DNA from 4 places in the Hominiventricola sp. genome. Region 1 is predicted to be linked to each of the others. Evidence: riboswitches for the same ligand, from Rfam matches in the RefSeq annotation. Region 1 holds a riboswitch; each other region holds the start of a gene.
The links. A riboswitch is a leader RNA that binds a small molecule or an ion and turns the genes downstream of it on or off. The one in region 1 is predicted to bind cobalamin.
Positions count from the first base shown of each region.

Region 1 (2,203 bases):
CCTGCTTTTGCTACAAAATTATTTTTCTGGCCAATATAGCCATTTTTTGTTACAACATAGCTGTAGGTATCTCCGATCTGAAGTGTCCATGTTTTATCATGATTCGGCCAGATTCTGACACCTTTGGCATCCCGTACTACTACCAGTGCATCTTCCGGATTTGTTTCAAAAGAAACTTCTCCACTACCCAGATTTTCTATTCTGGTAATCTTTATCTTATAATCAGTACTAACATGCTCTACCGGATCAATCACCGAAACATTGATCTCATTCTCACCAAGCTGCAGTGGGATTTCATTACTGCTTTCCCCATTATACTGAATAACATAAGTTTTATCAGTAATTTCTTCCTGTTGGGCAGCTGTAATGACTACCGTATCTGCCTTTGTAGTTGCTGTCATATTCTGCCAGGTCTTACGATTGCTTTCTGTTGCTTCCCACTGAAATCCATTATCAATCTCAATTTCTGATCCGGATTTGTCTGCAAGTGCAAGTGTTTTCAGACAGGGAAGTCTTTTCACATGTACGGTTACCGTCTGCTCTTTCTTTTCTGATATAGAAGAAGCAGTAACCTTCATATCCTGTCCTGCACTTGATGCTTTCTTGGTCACTCCAAGGAGTCTTGTTCCAACACCTGATGTCAGTTTCTCGCTTTTTGCTTTTCCTGTAAACATCTGAGTCCAGTCAACAGAGAGTGTCGTATCCGCCGGTGCATCATCTGCAAGCGTTGCTATAATATAAGGCATTGCTGACTGTGCATCCGGAATATAGATTGTACAGTCTTCCGTTCCATTCCAGTGCCCTTCGATTTCCTTATCCGGCGCCTTATTTACATAAGATTCGAAGAACTTCACTCCCTGCAGATACTTTACAGATTCAGCTGCCTGCGCTGCAACCGATGTTTCCTGTTCTTCCTGAGCTGCCTGATCCGCAGTCGGTTCTGTGATTTGTTCTTCCTGTGTCTCTTCTTTCGGAGCAGATTCCGTCACCTGTTCCTCCTGTTTTACTTCTTCCTGACCAGGCTCCGTCGTCTGTTCTTCCTGTTTTTCTTTTCCCTGACCAGGCTCCGTCGTCTGCTCTTTCTGTTCCTCTTCTCCCTGAGCAGGCTCCGTCGTCTGCTCTTCCTGTTTCTCTTCTTCCTGACCAGGCTCCGTCACCTGTTCTTGTTCACCAGCTGTTTCATCGCCAGCTTCCTTTGTTTCATCAGTCACTTCCGCCTGTTCCTGACTCTCATCCTGAACAGCCGTCAACTCTGATGCTGCCGCTGCTTCTGCCGCATTTGCTTCCACAGGCAGACTGCCTGTTACCATAGCGCAGGTTAATATCAGCGCTAACACAGAAGCACATGTCTTTCTTTTCATCTTTTTCCCTCCTTATGATGATTTATTTTAAAAACGGGCAATTTCTCTTCCGCTGAAGTTACACATCCGTCGTGCAAACTTACAAAAAAAGCTGCAGAACTTAAAAGTTCTGCAGCCGTTTTTCTGCCAGTTTCAAAATATGTAATTAATTCTATCGAAAGTTTCTTCAGCAGGTCTTCTGATTTACATCTCAAGCGCTGGCTATTCTGCCTTCCCAGTCCCCCAGTGGCCGACTTGCGTCCTTGAATATCAACATCGATGCTTACAGCGGCGGTGCCATCCGGGAATCTCACCCGGTTCTCTCTTAGCTTTTTGTTCTTCTCAGTTCAAAAAGCACTGAAGTCTTACTTTCTACGATTTATAAATACTCACACAGAAAATCATTCTCCTGGCAATACTTATCAATTTTGCTGCCTTTTCTGCAACGTATGGTACAACTTCTGTTTACAATCCAGTCTCCTACAACCTCTGGATCACCTGGAATTTCCAGAACTTTTAATCGGTTACATCCGTGGAATACCCATTTGCCAATTATTTTTACAGATTCCGGAATTCGCACATATTCTAACTGCGTACACTTAAAAAATGCGCTGTCACTAATCTTTACCAATCCATTCGGAAGATGCAGTTCCGTTAATCCATTTTGATAAAATGCTTCTTCTTCGATTTCTTTCAATGTGGCAGGAAATTGAATGCCATCCAGCTCTTTGCATTTATAAAAAGCTCTAGGTCCAACTTTTTCCAGCTTTTCAGGAAGTACAATGAGCTGAAGTCGATTGCATTCACGGAATACTTCTGGAGAAATCACGGTACTGAGATTTTCTGTTTCATATCGTATCTCT
Region 1 is NZ_DBLYVB010000006.1:49,316-51,518, forward strand. It holds gene ACZMB2_RS05820 (dockerin type I domain-containing protein) at 1-1,361, opposite strand, end outside; cobalamin riboswitch at 1,513-1,717, opposite strand; gene ACZMB2_RS05825 (leucine-rich repeat domain-containing protein) at 1,720-2,203, opposite strand, start outside.

Region 2 (2,203 bases), on a different contig from region 1:
TCAGAAGTGGGCGGACCTATGTAAACCAGTCAGATCTGGAAGAGAGTATTGAAGTGGTTATCGCCGGATATCAGAAGAAAAATGCCGTACTTTCTGACAAGGAAAAACTGATTGTGGCATACCACGAGACTGGACATGCACTGGTAGCGGCGCTTCAGAGTCATTCTGCCCCGGTTACCAAGATTACGATCATTCCGAGAACTTCCGGTGCCCTTGGCTATACGATGCAGGTGGAGGAACATGATCAGTATCTTCTGAGCAAAGAAGAACTGGAGAACAAGATTGCAACTTACGCAGGCGGACGTGCGGCAGAGGCTCTGATCTTTGGTTCCATTACTACGGGTGCTTCCAATGATATCGAGCAGATGACGAAACTTGCAAGAGGTATGATTACCCGTTATGGTATGAGTGATGAGTTTGGCATGATGGCACTGGAAACGGTAAATAACCAGTACATGGGCGGAGATACTTCTCTGGCATGTGCAGCGGAGACGGCAGCCGTTGTGGATGAGAAGGTAAAAGCCCTTCTTAAGAAGGAGTATGACAAAGCTATGACCCTGTTGACGGAGAATAAACAGCAGCTTCATGCCCTTGCAAAATACCTGTATGAGAAAGAGACGATTACAGGAGATGAATTCATGCAGGTGCTGAAAGAAAATTCTGGTGTAAATTGACGAACTATAAGAAATATGATATGCTTTCCTATATGCAAAACCATCAGAAAGTGCTTAGTGAAGCCTAACAGGGAATCGGGTGAGAAGCCTGAACGGTCCGGCCACTGTAAGCGGGAATGAGGAGACTGCAGTAACCATTGCCCTATAAGGGTGAGAAGGGAAAGTTCTTCCTTAAAAGACCGTGAGTCAGGAGACCTGCTATCTGATCTGGGAGAGCTTCCGAAGAAAGCAGATCCTGAAAATTTCTGACAAAGAAATACATTCAGATCAAAAGAAAAATGAGGGAGTCTTCGCGGCTGTGTTGCGGGGACTCCTTTTATTACGTGGAGGGAAAACACATGGTATCATTTATTGGAGCGGGTCCTGGCGACCCGGAACTTCTGACTATTAAGGGAAAGAAGATTATTGACAGCGCAGATGTCATCATTTATGCAGGTTCTCTGGTCAATCCACAGGTATTGGCAGATGCAAAAGAGGGAGCTGTTATTTACAACAGTGCCCTGATGAACCTTGATGAAGTCATTGATGTGATGAAAGATGCAGAAGACAAAGGTCTGAAGGTTGCCCGGGTTCATACGGGAGATCCGGCTATTTATGGTGCTCACAGAGAGCAGATGGACAGACTGGATGAACTGGGCATTGACTATGAGGTGATTCCGGGTGTCAGTTCTTTCCTTGCAACTGCAGCAGTGTTAAAGAAGGAATATACCCTTCCGGGCGTGAGCCAGACGGTGATCCTGACCCGTATGGAAGGACGTACCCCAATGCCGCCGAAGGAAAAGCTGGTAGATCTGGCAAAGCACAATGCAACCATGATCATTTTCTTAAGCGTTGGCATGCTGGACGAGATGTCTGCGATTTTGAGACAGGAATATCGTCCGGAAACTCCGGTAGCTGTTGTCTATAAAGCGACCTGGGAAGATCAGAAGATTGTCCGCGGTGATCTGACCAATATTGCAGAGCGCGTGAAGGAAGCTGGCATTACCAAGACCGCTCTGACCGTAGTCGGAGATTTCCTTGGAAATGACTATGATCTGTCCAAACTGTATGACAAGACCTTTACCACAGAATTCCGAAAGGGAGTGACGGAGTAATGGGAATCTCACTGATCGGAATCAGTCATCATAATACGCCGCTGGCTGTCCGGGAATTGTTTGCATTTCCGGCAGAACGGCAGCAGGAACTGATGAAAGAAATGATCGCGAGAGACATCGCAGAAGAATGCGTGATTATCAGTACCTGTAATCGAACAGAGGTTTATATTTATACTGCCTGTCCGGGAGGTAATTTTACGGAACTGCAGGATCTGGTGCTGGAATTTGCCGACGCACAGGATGTGGAAAATATCGGCGACTATATCCGCTTTTATAATGGAAGCAAAGCAGTACGCCATCTGTTTCATGTAGCATCAGGTCTTGAGTCCATGGTTATGGGCGAGGATCAGATCCTCGGCCAAGTGAAACGTGCCCATGATCAGGCAAGAGAAACGGGCACCTGCGGCGTCTATCTGAATACGCTGTTCCGCTATG
Region 2 is NZ_DBLYVB010000001.1:411,303-413,505, reverse strand. It holds gene ftsH (ATP-dependent zinc metalloprotease FtsH) at 1-674, shown strand, start outside; cobalamin riboswitch at 706-891, shown strand; gene cobM (precorrin-4 C(11)-methyltransferase) at 1,013-1,768, shown strand; gene hemA (glutamyl-tRNA reductase) at 1,768-2,203, shown strand, end outside.
Region 2: it holds a riboswitch for cobalamin, as region 1 does, so the genes downstream of both, cobM (precorrin-4 C(11)-methyltransferase) here and ACZMB2_RS05820 (dockerin type I domain-containing protein) in region 1, are expected to answer to the same signal.

Region 3 (2,203 bases), on a different contig from region 1:
AGTTCCTGGATGGCCTCCTGTTTTGCTGCTTTTTATCAGGAGCATCGGCAGGAAGATGTCTGTTATCATGTAATGACGGCGGGAACGGAAGAAATACTGGAACGGTGCCAGGCGGGGAAAGATGATATTGGATTTGTCTATGTATTAGATGAGCAGATGCCATCTTTTCAGTACCGACTGGAATGTGCCGGACTCATTTTTCAGGAACTGAAACGGACGAAAGCATATCTTTATTTTGGAAAAGACCATCCATTGACTGGCAAATCCGGTATTGGGGAAATTGCACTGGATGAGGTACGCCTGGTGCAGTGTTATGAAGATGAGTATACACTGGGACGCAGGATGACGGAGGAAACAGACCGGATCTCACCGACAGACCGTATGAAGATCTCGGTTATTACTAACAGTGACTATGTTATGAATGAACTGCTTAGAAAGACAGACCTGGGCAATGTGAGCGGTGGTTATCTGAGCCGCGAAAAAGAATCCCGGGGATATCCCGGATATTCACTTTACGGAGAAGAAGAACCGATTCTGTTTGGCTGCGTCAGCCGTCAGGGAGAGCCGCTGGATGGATGGGCAGAACACTATCTGGAGTTTGTACGAAGCAGATTACAAGAATAATGTATAACAAATAACGCATAATCTATTCTAAAATGGAATATATCCATGTTCTTGCGAAGAAATGGAGATATTTCTTATTTTTAAGTTTTTTGAAAGGAAAAAAGGAAGAGGAAAAAGAGCGGAAATCAGATGAAATCGAAGCGGAATTGCAGAATGATCTTGATAAGATATAACGAAATAGAATACAAGATTCGTTGACAAAATGTGAAGAAAGTGTGAATATGAAAATACATGTTCATATGGTCGGCAATCGAGCCGCAAAAAATAAGTTCGAAGATGGATTCGATGAAAAGGGAATCCGGTGAAAGTCCGGAACGATCCCGTCACTGTAATAGTTAAGCTTGGAGCAGATGCCACTGGGGAGATGATTCCTGGGAAGGTGCTTTGGGTGTGGATGCTAAAGTCAGGAGACCTGCTTGTTTTTTGTCAGAAAGAGTTCTTGCGGAAGACGAGATAATTCTTACCTAGAAAAATCTATGTTTTAAGGGGATAGTGTGTAAAAAGGTGAGAGGAAAGTCGGATGTAGATCCGGCTTTTTTTATGCGTAATTTTTAAGTGGGAGACGAATTGATAGTGCAGACAGCGCTGGCAGATGAATGAAATGAGAAAGGATAGAGAATATGAAAAACACGAAGAAATGTATCAGTTTAACTCTGGCAGCAGCTTTGCTGCTGACTGGCTGCGGCGGTGGAGCATCCGATAACAGCGGAAGCACTTCTGCTGCGAATGATGGAGATAAGAAAGTACTTACTTTCGGATGCCAGATGTATACCGATGGTATTGTCAATACCGTTACCGATGAGAACGGTGGATGGAATGCTATGCGTTACGGTATCACCGAGGGACTGTTCAAGTTCAACGACAGCATGGAAGTAGAGCCGTGGCTTGCTGACAGCTACACTGTAAATGATGAGCATACCGAGTGGGTCATCACCCTGAAAGACGGCATCAAATTCTCTGACGGCTGTGATCTGACTCCGACTAAAGTAAAAGAGTGCTTTGAATATCTGAAAGAGATGGGACCGAGTGGATCTGCAAAACCGCAGAAATATCTGGAGTTCGAGGCAACCATTACTGCAGATGATGCAGCAAATACCCTGACCATCCAGACGACTCAGCCTTATGCCAACCTTCCGGGACAGCTGGCACATCCGACTATGGCAATTGTTGATGTGGCAGATACCGAGAACTTTGACAATGGCACGATCGGAACCGGTCCGTACATGGTTGAGACTTTCAATGGTGTAGGTGTAGGTTATGATCTGGCAGCGAATCCGAACTACCGTGAGGAAGTCCCCTATGACGAAGTAAAACTGATGTACATGGGGGATGCTTCTGCCAAGACCATGGCGCTGCAGAGCGGACAGGTTGATCTGGTAGAGAATATTACCAATGTATCTGATATCCAGGATTTCAAAGATAATCCTGATTTCACGGTAGATATTGCTTCTGGTGTTCGTTGTGGTTTCAGCTGGATGAACTTTGACGGCGTTCTTGGCAACAAGACTCTGCGTCAGGCAATCCTGATGGGCATTGACTATGATACCATTTGCAACTCCAAGACCATCGGAGGTCTGTA
Region 3 is NZ_DBLYVB010000015.1:43,896-46,098, forward strand. It holds gene ACZMB2_RS10000 (LysR family transcriptional regulator) at 1-624, shown strand, start outside; cobalamin riboswitch at 874-1,058, shown strand; gene ACZMB2_RS10005 (ABC transporter substrate-binding protein) at 1,245-2,203, shown strand, end outside.
Region 3: it holds a riboswitch for cobalamin, as region 1 does, so the genes downstream of both, ACZMB2_RS10005 (ABC transporter substrate-binding protein) here and ACZMB2_RS05820 (dockerin type I domain-containing protein) in region 1, are expected to answer to the same signal.

Region 4 (2,203 bases), on a different contig from region 1:
GTTCTCATAGCCAAGTTCTCCCATCTGGGACTGCATCTGGCTGTAGGAAACTTTTGCAGTATGGGAAGTACCATGTCCCATGAATACAAATGCAACACCGTCTTCTTTTGCAGCGTCAAGGCTGTCATAACCTGCAGTCTTTACTGCCTCAGCAGTGATATCTTCTGCAACTGCTTTTTTATCATCATTCACTACGGTAGCGTCATCTCCAACTTCACCAAGCAACGGCTCAGCAACTTTTACAGACTCAAATTTATCTTCGTATGCTGCAACTGCCTCGCACAGCTCATCATACTCTGCACCATGCATCAGATGGGTCGGCTGAACAACCAGGTTCTTAACACCGTTTGCTACTGCGCGATCCAGTGCCTGATCCATATTATCAATAGCTTCGCCATCACGTGCCTGTACATGGTTGATGATGATCTGAGCGGTAAATGCTCTTCTTACAGACCAGTCCGGATTTGCTTCCTGAAGGGCATCCTCGACACCTTTGATATCAGCTACACGACTGTCATTGAAGGAAGTTCCGAAGCTTGCCACCAGAATCTCATTCTCACCGATCTCATCCTGGTTACGCGGATCGTCTTTGGAAGCATCACCGGTGTCACGTCCGAAGTAGTCCGGATCTGCGTTCTCGCCCTCGACCAGTTCTTTCTGTGCGTCGGTCAGAGCATCCCATGCTTCTTTGGCTGCCTTGCAGTCTTCGTCAGTAGTATCGGTTCTCTCCTGAACGTAGATTTTGTCAATCAGAGCTGCTACATTGTCAGCTGCTGCCTGATCTGCATCCTCGTCTGCTGCTTCTGCAGTATCGTCTGCCTCAGTGGTCTCCTCTGCTGCAGTATCATCTGCTGCCTCAGTAGTCTCCTCTGCTGCAGTATCCGTTGCCGTACTGCTGCTTCCACATCCATTTACCATGGTTGCTGTCATTGCTGCTACGCAAAGCATTACTACAAGTTTCTTTTTCATCTTAATCTCTCCCTTATGATAAGATATTTTTTTGTAAGTAATTGAAAGTTCGAACATACTCGGGAGAAATAAAAAATCCAACGCATGAGAATGCAGCTGGATTGTATAGAAAAATATATTTTTCGGTACAATCAAACCTCGTGACCTGGAGTTAAAAAACGTTTTTGTTTCTTTCCCGTACCGCAGCTGGCAGGTCTCCTGGCTTTCAGCTTTTCCGCACCGATCGTCTTCCCAAGTCCATGACTGACCCAGTGACATTATGATCATGCAACGCTGTATACAGTGACGAGCTCCGCACAGGCTTTTCACCTGTTTCCCTATTCTCCGTAAAAACGGCACCAACTACTTCTTATTCTATTTTCGAATCACTTAACTATATGTACTATACCACTTTATCTCAGATACAGCAACCTCTTTTTTCGCGGCAGGATATTCTCCTGCCGCTGCTCTATTCTGCAATGAAAATTACAGCATACTCTCCGGCTTAAAAAGAGATTTTACATGATCAATCTCTTCTTTTGATGCCTTTTTCGCCGGAACATAATAAGATTTTTCCCGGGCAATCTGATATAACTGCTCCTGTGCGGTCTCTGCCTTGTTCCTCATCTGTTTGAGGGTCTGTTTTAACTGCGGATCCTCACTTTGGGAAATATATTCCGCATACATTTTCAATTCTCCATTGATGCCGGTCAGCGCATCACTGACCATGGTTTTTTCATTCATCATCCTGTACGCCCTCCTAATTTAAAAATCCCATCAACTGCTGTTTATTCTCTTTTGCTGACTGAGCTGCCTGCTGGAAATACTGTTTCACACGGCTGTCAGTTGCATTTTCCGCGTAAGTCTCAAATTTTGCCTTACAGGTTTCGCTTCCGCCGATGAGATGGCGAAGATTCTGGACATCCAGTTCTGATAACTGTGACATAAAAAATACCTCCTTGTTTTCCATACTCCTGACTACGATTCCAGTATGTGAAAACAGAGAGGTATTTATACCTGACAAATACAGGTTACAGTTCGTCGTAGAGACGCTCATACTGCTTTGCAGAACTCTCCCAGGAGAAATCTGCCTGCATGGCCCGTTCTACTATTTTATTCCAGGAACGTTTTCTGTCATAATAAATTTCTTCTGCATAGCGAATTGCCTCCAGCATTTCGTGGGCATTATAATTTGTAAAGGAAAATCCGGTTCCGGTTTCCTCATATTCATTGTATGGTTCTACTGTATCCTTCA
Region 4 is NZ_DBLYVB010000002.1:11,201-13,403, reverse strand. It holds gene ACZMB2_RS02150 (sirohydrochlorin cobaltochelatase) at 1-969, opposite strand, end outside; cobalamin riboswitch at 1,141-1,327, opposite strand; gene ACZMB2_RS02145 (spore coat protein) at 1,435-1,692, opposite strand; gene ACZMB2_RS02140 (hypothetical protein) at 1,709-1,894, opposite strand; gene glgA (glycogen synthase GlgA) at 1,980-2,203, opposite strand, start outside.
Region 4: it holds a riboswitch for cobalamin, as region 1 does, so the genes downstream of both, ACZMB2_RS02150 (sirohydrochlorin cobaltochelatase) here and ACZMB2_RS05820 (dockerin type I domain-containing protein) in region 1, are expected to answer to the same signal.